One region of the Streptomyces sp. NPDC048521 genome, then DNA from elsewhere that is predicted to be linked to it. Evidence: predicted binding sites of a transcription regulator. Region 1 holds the regulator's gene; the other holds the start of a gene.
The links. The regulator HspR, encoded in region 1, represses chaperone genes until heat shock. The targets are predictions, from matches to a motif close to TTGAGNNNNNNNNNCTCAA.
Positions count from the first base shown of each region.

Region 2: lon (endopeptidase La) is a predicted target of HspR. The motif match lies at 1,917-1,935, and genes of this name have one in related genera.

Region 1 is NZ_JBICWR010000005.1:183,907-187,601, reverse strand. It holds gene dnaK (molecular chaperone DnaK) at 1-269, shown strand, start outside; gene grpE (nucleotide exchange factor GrpE) at 266-925, shown strand; gene dnaJ (molecular chaperone DnaJ) at 965-2,137, shown strand; gene ACGFRF_RS14475 (heat shock protein transcriptional repressor HspR) at 2,143-2,595, shown strand; gene ACGFRF_RS14470 (sugar ABC transporter substrate-binding protein) at 3,076-3,695, shown strand, end outside.
Region 2 is NZ_JBICWR010000003.1:297,069-300,763, reverse strand. It holds gene ACGFRF_RS08890 (spermidine synthase) at 1-563, opposite strand, end outside; gene ACGFRF_RS08885 (rhomboid-like protein) at 736-1,800, shown strand; gene lon (endopeptidase La) at 1,958-3,695, shown strand, end outside.

The DNA.
Region 1 (3,695 bases):
AGGTCCCCGGCGAGGTCAAGACCGAGGTCGAGGCCGCGGTCGGCGAGCTGAAGGATGCCCTCAAGGGCGAGGACACCGCGGAGATCCGCACCGCCACCGAGAAGGTCGCGGCCGTCTCGCAGAAGCTGGGCCAGGCCATGTACGCCGACGCCCAGGCCGCGCAGGCCGGCGGCCCCGAGGGTGCCACCGCGGGTGGTGCCAAGCCCGCTGACGACGACGTCGTCGACGCCGAGATCGTGGACGACGAGCGCAAGGACGGTGCCGCGTGACGGAGGAGACCCCGGGCTTCGAGGAGAAGCCCGACGTCCCCTCCGGCGCGGCCCCCGAAGACGCCGAGTCGAAGGCCGCTCCCGAGGAGGGGGCGGCCCCGGCCGGGGACGTAAGTGCAGACGCGGGCCTGGTGGCCCAGCTGGACCAGGTGCGCACGGCGCTCGGCGAGCGCACGGCGGATCTCCAGCGCCTCCAGGCCGAGTACCAGAACTACCGCCGCCGCGTCGAGCGTGACCGGATCGCGGTCAAGGAGATCGCCATCGCGAACCTCCTGACCGAGCTCCTGCCCGTGCTCGACGACATCGGCCGCGCGCGGGAACACGGCGAACTGGTCGGCGGCTTCAAGTCCGTCGCCGAGTCGCTGGAGACCGTCGCGGCCAAGATGGGCCTGCAGCAGTTCGGCAAGGAGGGCGAGCCCTTCGACCCGACGATCCACGAGGCCCTGATGCACTCCTACGCGCCGGACGTCACCGAGACGACCTGCGTGGCGATCCTGCAGCCCGGGTACCGCATCGGTGAGCGCACCATCCGCCCCGCGCGGGTGGCCGTCGCCGAGCCGCAGCCCGGCGCGCAGACCGTCAAGGCCGAGGGCGCCGAGGAGAACACCGCGGCGGGCGGCGACGACAAGGAGAACGGTGGCCCGGAGGAGGGCTGACGTAATCACCGACGACGCAGGAGAGGAGGGACGTCGGGGATGAGCACCAAGGACTTCATCGAGAAGGACTACTACAAGGTCCTCGGCGTCCCCAAGGACGCGACCGAGGCCGAGATCAAGAAGGCGTACCGGAAGCTCGCCCGCGAGTTCCACCCGGACGCCAACAAGGGCAACGCCAAGGCCGAGGAGCGCTTCAAGGAGATCTCCGAGGCGAACGACGTGCTCGGCGACCCCAAGAAGCGCAAGGAGTACGACGAGGCCCGCACCCTGTTCGGCAACGGCGGCTTCCGCCCCGGGCCGGGCGCGGCCGGCGGCTCCTTCAACTTCGACCTGGGCGACCTCTTCGGAGGAGGAGGCGGTGCCCAGAGCGGAAGCTTCGGCGGTGGACTCGGTGACGTCTTCGGGGGCCTGTTCAACCGCGGCGGCACGGGCACGACCCGGACCCAGCCGCGGCGCGGCCAGGACATCGACACCGAGGTCACCCTCAGCTTCACCGAGGCGATCGAGGGCGCGACGGTCCCGCTGCGGATGACCTCCCAGCAGCCCTGCAAGGCCTGCTCCGGCACCGGCGACAAGAACGGCACACCGCGCGTGTGCCCGACCTGCGTCGGCACCGGGCAGGTCGCCCGGGGCTCGGGCGGCGGCTTCTCGCTCACCGACCCCTGCCCCGACTGCAAGGGCCGCGGCCTGATCGCCGAGCACCCCTGCCTGGAGTGCAAGGGCAGTGGACGCGCCAAGTCGTCCCGCACGATGCAGGTCCGCATCCCGGCGGGCGTCACCGACGGGCAGCGCATCCGGCTGCGCGGCAAGGGCGCGCCCGGTGAGCGGGGCGGCCCGGCGGGCGACCTGTACGTGGTCGTGCACGTCGGCGAACACCCCGTGTTCGGCCGCAAGGGCGACAACCTCACCGTCACCGTGCCGGTGACGTATCCCGAGGCGGCCCTCGGCGGCGAGGTGCGGGTGCCGACCCTCGGCGGTCCGGCCGTCACGCTGAAACTGCCGCCGGGCACCCCCAACGGCCGTACGATGCGCGCCCGTGGCAAGGGCGCGGTCCGCAAGGACGGCACCCGCGGCGATCTGCTGGTCACCGTCGAGGTGAGTGTCCCGAAGGACCTGTCGGGGAAGGCTCGTGACGCACTGGAGGCGTATCGCGAGGCGACCGCGGGCGAGGACCCGCGGGCGGAGCTGTTCGAGGCCGCGAAGGGAGCTTGAGAGTGATGGACGGCCGTCGACGTAACCCGTATGAACTGACCGAGGAGACCCCGGTCTACGTCATCTCGGTGGCGGCCCAGCTCTCCGGACTCCACCCGCAGACGCTGCGCCAGTACGACCGCCTGGGCCTGGTCTCCCCCGACCGCACCGCCGGCCGGGGCCGCCGGTACTCGGCCCGTGACATCGAACTGCTCCGCCAGGTGCAGCAGTTGTCGCAGGACGAGGGCATCAACCTGGCCGGCATCAAGCGGATCATCGAACTGGAGAACCAGGTCGCCGCCCTGCAGTCCCGCGTCGTGGAGCTTCAGGCGGCGCTGGACGGCGCGGCGGCCGCGATGCAGCAGCGCGAGGCCGCCGTCCACGCCTCCTACCGCCGCGACCTGGTCCCGTACCAGGAGGTGCAGCAGACCAGCGCGCTGGTGGTGTGGCGGCCCAAGCGGCAGCAGCAGCCGGATTGACCCTCCGCCGAGTGGAACGCGTACGAGGGGCCCGCAGGCATCGTGCCTGCGGGCCCTTCGCCGTACCCCCGCGTCCGTGTGGGTCGGCCGGGAAGCGAGCCGGACGGCGGCAACCGGACGGTGACGGTGCCGAAGCGGGCGTCGTCCGCCGTCGGGACGCCCTCGGTGCCGTGGCCGGGTTCGTTCGCTTCCCCGGTCGAGCGGGTGCGGCGGCGGGCGCGTCCCGATGATCATGGCGTGCCGGGAATGGAGTTGGTTGTGCCGATCTTTGCCTGCCCGTGAACTCCCTTTGAATGGAGGGTCCGTAAAGAGTGTTTGGAGGTGATTCCGCGCCACCTTCACAAGGGCAGCTGAGCGTGGTGTTGCGGACTCGTTAAGTGATTCCGCTTGACGCCGAGTGGCGCCGCCGCGTTGTCTTTTCAGACACCTGGGTCGTATAGCAGCACCCACGTCCGGAACGCACCTGAAGTGAGCCCTCGAATGCGTCGTATCGCCATATCCGTGGCCGCGTCCACGATGACCCTCTCGCTCGCCGGCTGTGGCGTGCTGAACGCGGCGGGGGACGGCGCGAGCGCGAGCCCGACCAAGGGCAACGACATCACCGTGGGCCTGCTGCTCCCGGAGAAGGCCAACACCCGCTACGACAAGTTCGACTACCCCATCATTCGGGACAAGGTGGCCGAACTCACCCAGAAGCAGGGCAAGGTCAAGTACGCCAACGCCGACGCGAGCGTCACCCGGCAGGCCGACCAGCTGCAGCAGATGATCGACGACAAGGTCGACGTCATCCTGCTGGACGCGGTCGACTCGCACGCCGTCGCCGCCGGCGTGCAGAAGGCCAAGGACGCCGGCATCCCGGTCATCGCCTACGACCGCCTCGCCGAGGGCCCGATCGACGCCTACATCTCCTTCGACAACGAGCTGGTCGGCGAGGTGCAGGCCCGCACGCTGCTGGAGGCGCTGGGCCCGAAGGCCGACACCTCCGACAAGATCGTCATGGTGAACGGCTCGCCCACCGACCCCAACGCCAAGCAGTTCAAGCAGGGCGCGCTGTCCGAGCTGAGCGGCAAGGTGACGATCGCGGACTCCTTCGACACCAA
Region 2 (3,695 bases), on a different contig from region 1:
GACGGTTTCGCCGACCACACCGCGAGTACCCCGCCCGGCCTCAACACCCTTGCGCAGACGGCGAGTCCAGCGGTTTCGTAGAGACCGTCGTTGTCCTCCGTGACGGTCCAGCCCGGCCCGTTGTCGATGTCGAGACACAGCGCGTCGAACGTGTCCGATGTCTCATTGACGTACGACACGAGATCGGCTTCCACGATGTCGGTGCGGGGATCGGCGAGCGCGGCGGCGGACAGTTCTGACAGGGGCCCGTGGCGATGCCAGTCGATGACGGCGGGCTCCCGCTCCACGACGACGATCCGCCCCCAGCGCGGGTCGGCGGCCGCGTGCGCGAGCGAGAACCCCACGCCCAGCCCCCCGATCAGCACGTCCGGCGCCGGGCGCCCGTCCAGGGCGGCGCACGCGGCGTCGACGAGCAGTCGCTCCGAGCGTCCGTCGGAGGTGTCCATCAGGAAACAGCCGTTGGCGATGATCTGCAGCAGCGCACCGTGTCTGCGCAGCACCACCTCGCCGTACGGGCCGTCGCGCCGGTCCAGGACCACGGGTGAGTCGTACGCGGCAGTCATGCGTCCATCCTGCTCGAACGTGGCTTGACGTTCACGGGAATTACGGATGACGGGCCGGCGGGCGCGGGCGGCACCTGAGAGGTTGCTGTGCATCCGCTCTCGCGTGGCGTCCGTCATAGACAGCGGCCCGGTGAACGCGAAGGGTGGGGCGCGACGGAAGGAGCGCCTCACCGTGGACCGCATCGCGACGGGCCCTGCGACGGCCGCGTCACCGCCCCCGCGGGGCACGCCCCTTCCCGCCGGCACCGACGGCCTCCCGGTCCCCGGGGCGGGCGGGCTGCTGGACGGCATGCCACGCCAGCGCGGCACGGCGCCACCCGCATCGGCGCCGGTCGAGGGGCGTCCGGCCGCATCGGCACCGGTTGAGCCGTGTTCGGTCGTCCCGGCGCCGGTCGAGGGGCGTCCGGCGGCTCCGGCACCGGTTGAGCCGTGTTCGGTCGTCCCGGCGCCGGTCGAGGGGCGTCCGGCGGCTCCGGCACCGGTCGAGGCGTGTTCGGTCGTCCCGGCGCCGGTCGAGGGGCGTCCGGCGGCTCCGGCACCGGTCGAGGCGTGTCCGCCCGCCCCGGCAGCGGCCGAGGCGTGTCCGCCCGTCCCCGCGCCGCGCTGGTGGCGTCTGCTGCCCACTCCGGTCGGCACGCCGTTCACCTTCGGTTACGCGGCCGTCCTGGTCGTCACCTCCACGGTCGCGGACCTGGCCGACCCCGGACTCGTGCACACTCTCTACGAGAACTCCAGTACCGACGTGGCCCACCTGCTGCGCACGCCCGTACTGGTGCTGCTGGCGAGCGCGGTGTGGATCGCGGGCGGGATCGTCTCGCCGTACGCGCCGGCCTTCGTGCTGGTGCTCGGCGCGCTGGAGCGGCGGATCGGCGGGGCTCGCGCGGCCTGCGTGTTCCTCGCCGGACACGTCGTGGCCACGCTCGCCACCGAGGTTCCCGTCGGCCTGGCCGTCCTGGTCGGACACCTTCCTCAGACCTCGCTGCACCGCCTCGACTACGGCATCAGTTTCGGTGTCGCCGCCAGCGTCGGCGCCCTGGCCGGCCTGCTCCGACCGTGGTCGCGCGGACTCCTGCTCCTCCTCGCGGGCGGCGCGCTCCTGAACGACCTGATCGCCTTCCGGGACCCGATGACCAACTGGGGCCACCTCATCGCCCTTTCGCTCGGTGTCGCCGGTTGGCCCCTGGTCCGGCGTCGGCAGCGGACCGCCACGGCGCCGCTGGGCCGCAGTACTTCCTGAGGCAGAGAACCAACCCCTGGGGCGCGACAACGCCAGTGACCTGCAGGAACAGTCACGTCGTCCGCTGATCGCCCACAGCGAACAGGACTTCGGGAACATCAGCGGAGCGCCAAGCATTGAGTCGGCATAGCTCAAGTTGACTGCCTAAGGGGAGATCATGGCTGCTGAGTCCACGGCGTTCACGCTCGTACTGCCCGTGCTGCCGCTCGACGACGAGGTCGTGCTGCCCGGGATGGTGGTTCCGCTGGACCTGAGCGACTCCGAGGTGCGGGCCGCGGTGGAGGCCGCACAGGCCGCCGCCCGGTCGGAGCCTGGGAAGCCCAGGGTGCTGCTGGTGCCGCGCATCGACGGGACGTACGCCAAGACCGGTGTGCTGGGCACGGTCGAGCAGGTCGGCCGGCTGGCCGACGGTGACCCGGGGGCTCTGATCCGCGGCCGGAGCCGGGTGCGGATCGGCGCCGGCACCACCGGCCCCGGTGCCGCGCTCTGGGTCGAGGGCGCCCGGATCGACGAGAGCGTGCCCGACCCGCTGCCGGGCCAGGCTGCTGAACTCGTCAAGGAGTACAAGGCGCTCGCCACCACCTGGCTGAAGAAGCGCGGCGCCTGGCAGGTCGTGGACCGCGTCCAGGCCATCGACGACGTCTCCGCGCTCGCCGACAACTCCGGCTACTCGCCGTTCCTCACCACCGAGCAGAAGGTCGAACTGCTCGAGACCGCCGACCCGGTGGCCCGCCTCAAGCTCGCCACGCAGCAGCTGCGCGACCACCTCGCCGAGCAGGACGTGGCCGAGACCATCGCCAAGGACGTCCAGGAGGGCGTCGACAAGCAGCAGCGCGAGTTCCTGCTGCGCCGTCAGCTCGAGGCCGTCCGCAAGGAACTGCGCGAGCTGAACGGCGAGAAGGAGGGCGAGGAGTCCGACGACTACCGGGCCCGCGTGGAGGCCGCCGACCTGCCGGAGAAGGTCCGCGAGGCCGCCCTGAAGGAGGTCGACAAGCTCGAGCGGGCCTCCGACCAGTCGCCCGAGGGCTCGTGGATCCGCACCTGGCTGGACACCGTCCTGGAGATGCCCTGGAACGAGCGGACCGAGGACGCCTACGACATCCAGGGCGCCAAGGCCGTCCTCGACGCCGAGCACGCCGGGCTCGAGGACGTGAAGGAGCGCATCACCGAGTACCTGGCGGTGCGCAAGCGGCGCAGCGAGCGGGGCCTGGGCGTCATCGGCGGGCGGCGCGGCGGTGCCGTGCTGGCCCTCGTCGGCCCGCCCGGCGTCGGCAAGACCAGCCTCGGTGAGTCCGTCGCGCACGCGATGGGGCGCAAGTTCGTCCGGGTCGCCCTCGGCGGCGTCCGGGACGAGGCCGAGGTCCGCGGCCACCGGCGTACGTACGTCGGCGCGCTGCCCGGCCGGATCGTGCGCGCCATCAAGGAGGCCGGGTCCATGAACCCGGTGGTCCTGCTGGACGAGATCGACAAGGTGGGCTCGGACTTCCGCGGCGACCCGGCCGCGGCTCTGCTGGAGGTCCTGGACCCGGCCCAGAACCACACCTTCCGGGACCATTACCTGGAGGTCGAACTCGACCTGTCGGACGTGGTCTTCCTCGCCACGGCCAACGTCCTGGAGGCCATCCCGGAGGCGCTCGCGGACCGCATGGAGATCGTCCGCCTGGACGGCTACACCGAGGACGAGAAGGTCGTCATCGCCCGTGACCACCTGCTCCCGCGCCAGCTGGAGCGGGCCGGCCTGGACAAGGACGAGGTCACCCTCGACGAGAGTGCGCTGCGCAAGCTCGCCGGCGAGTACACCCGCGAGGCGGGCGTGCGGACCCTGGAGCGGTCCATCGCGCGACTGCTGCGCAAGGTCGCCGCCCAGCACGAACTGGGCGAGCGGAAGCTGCCTT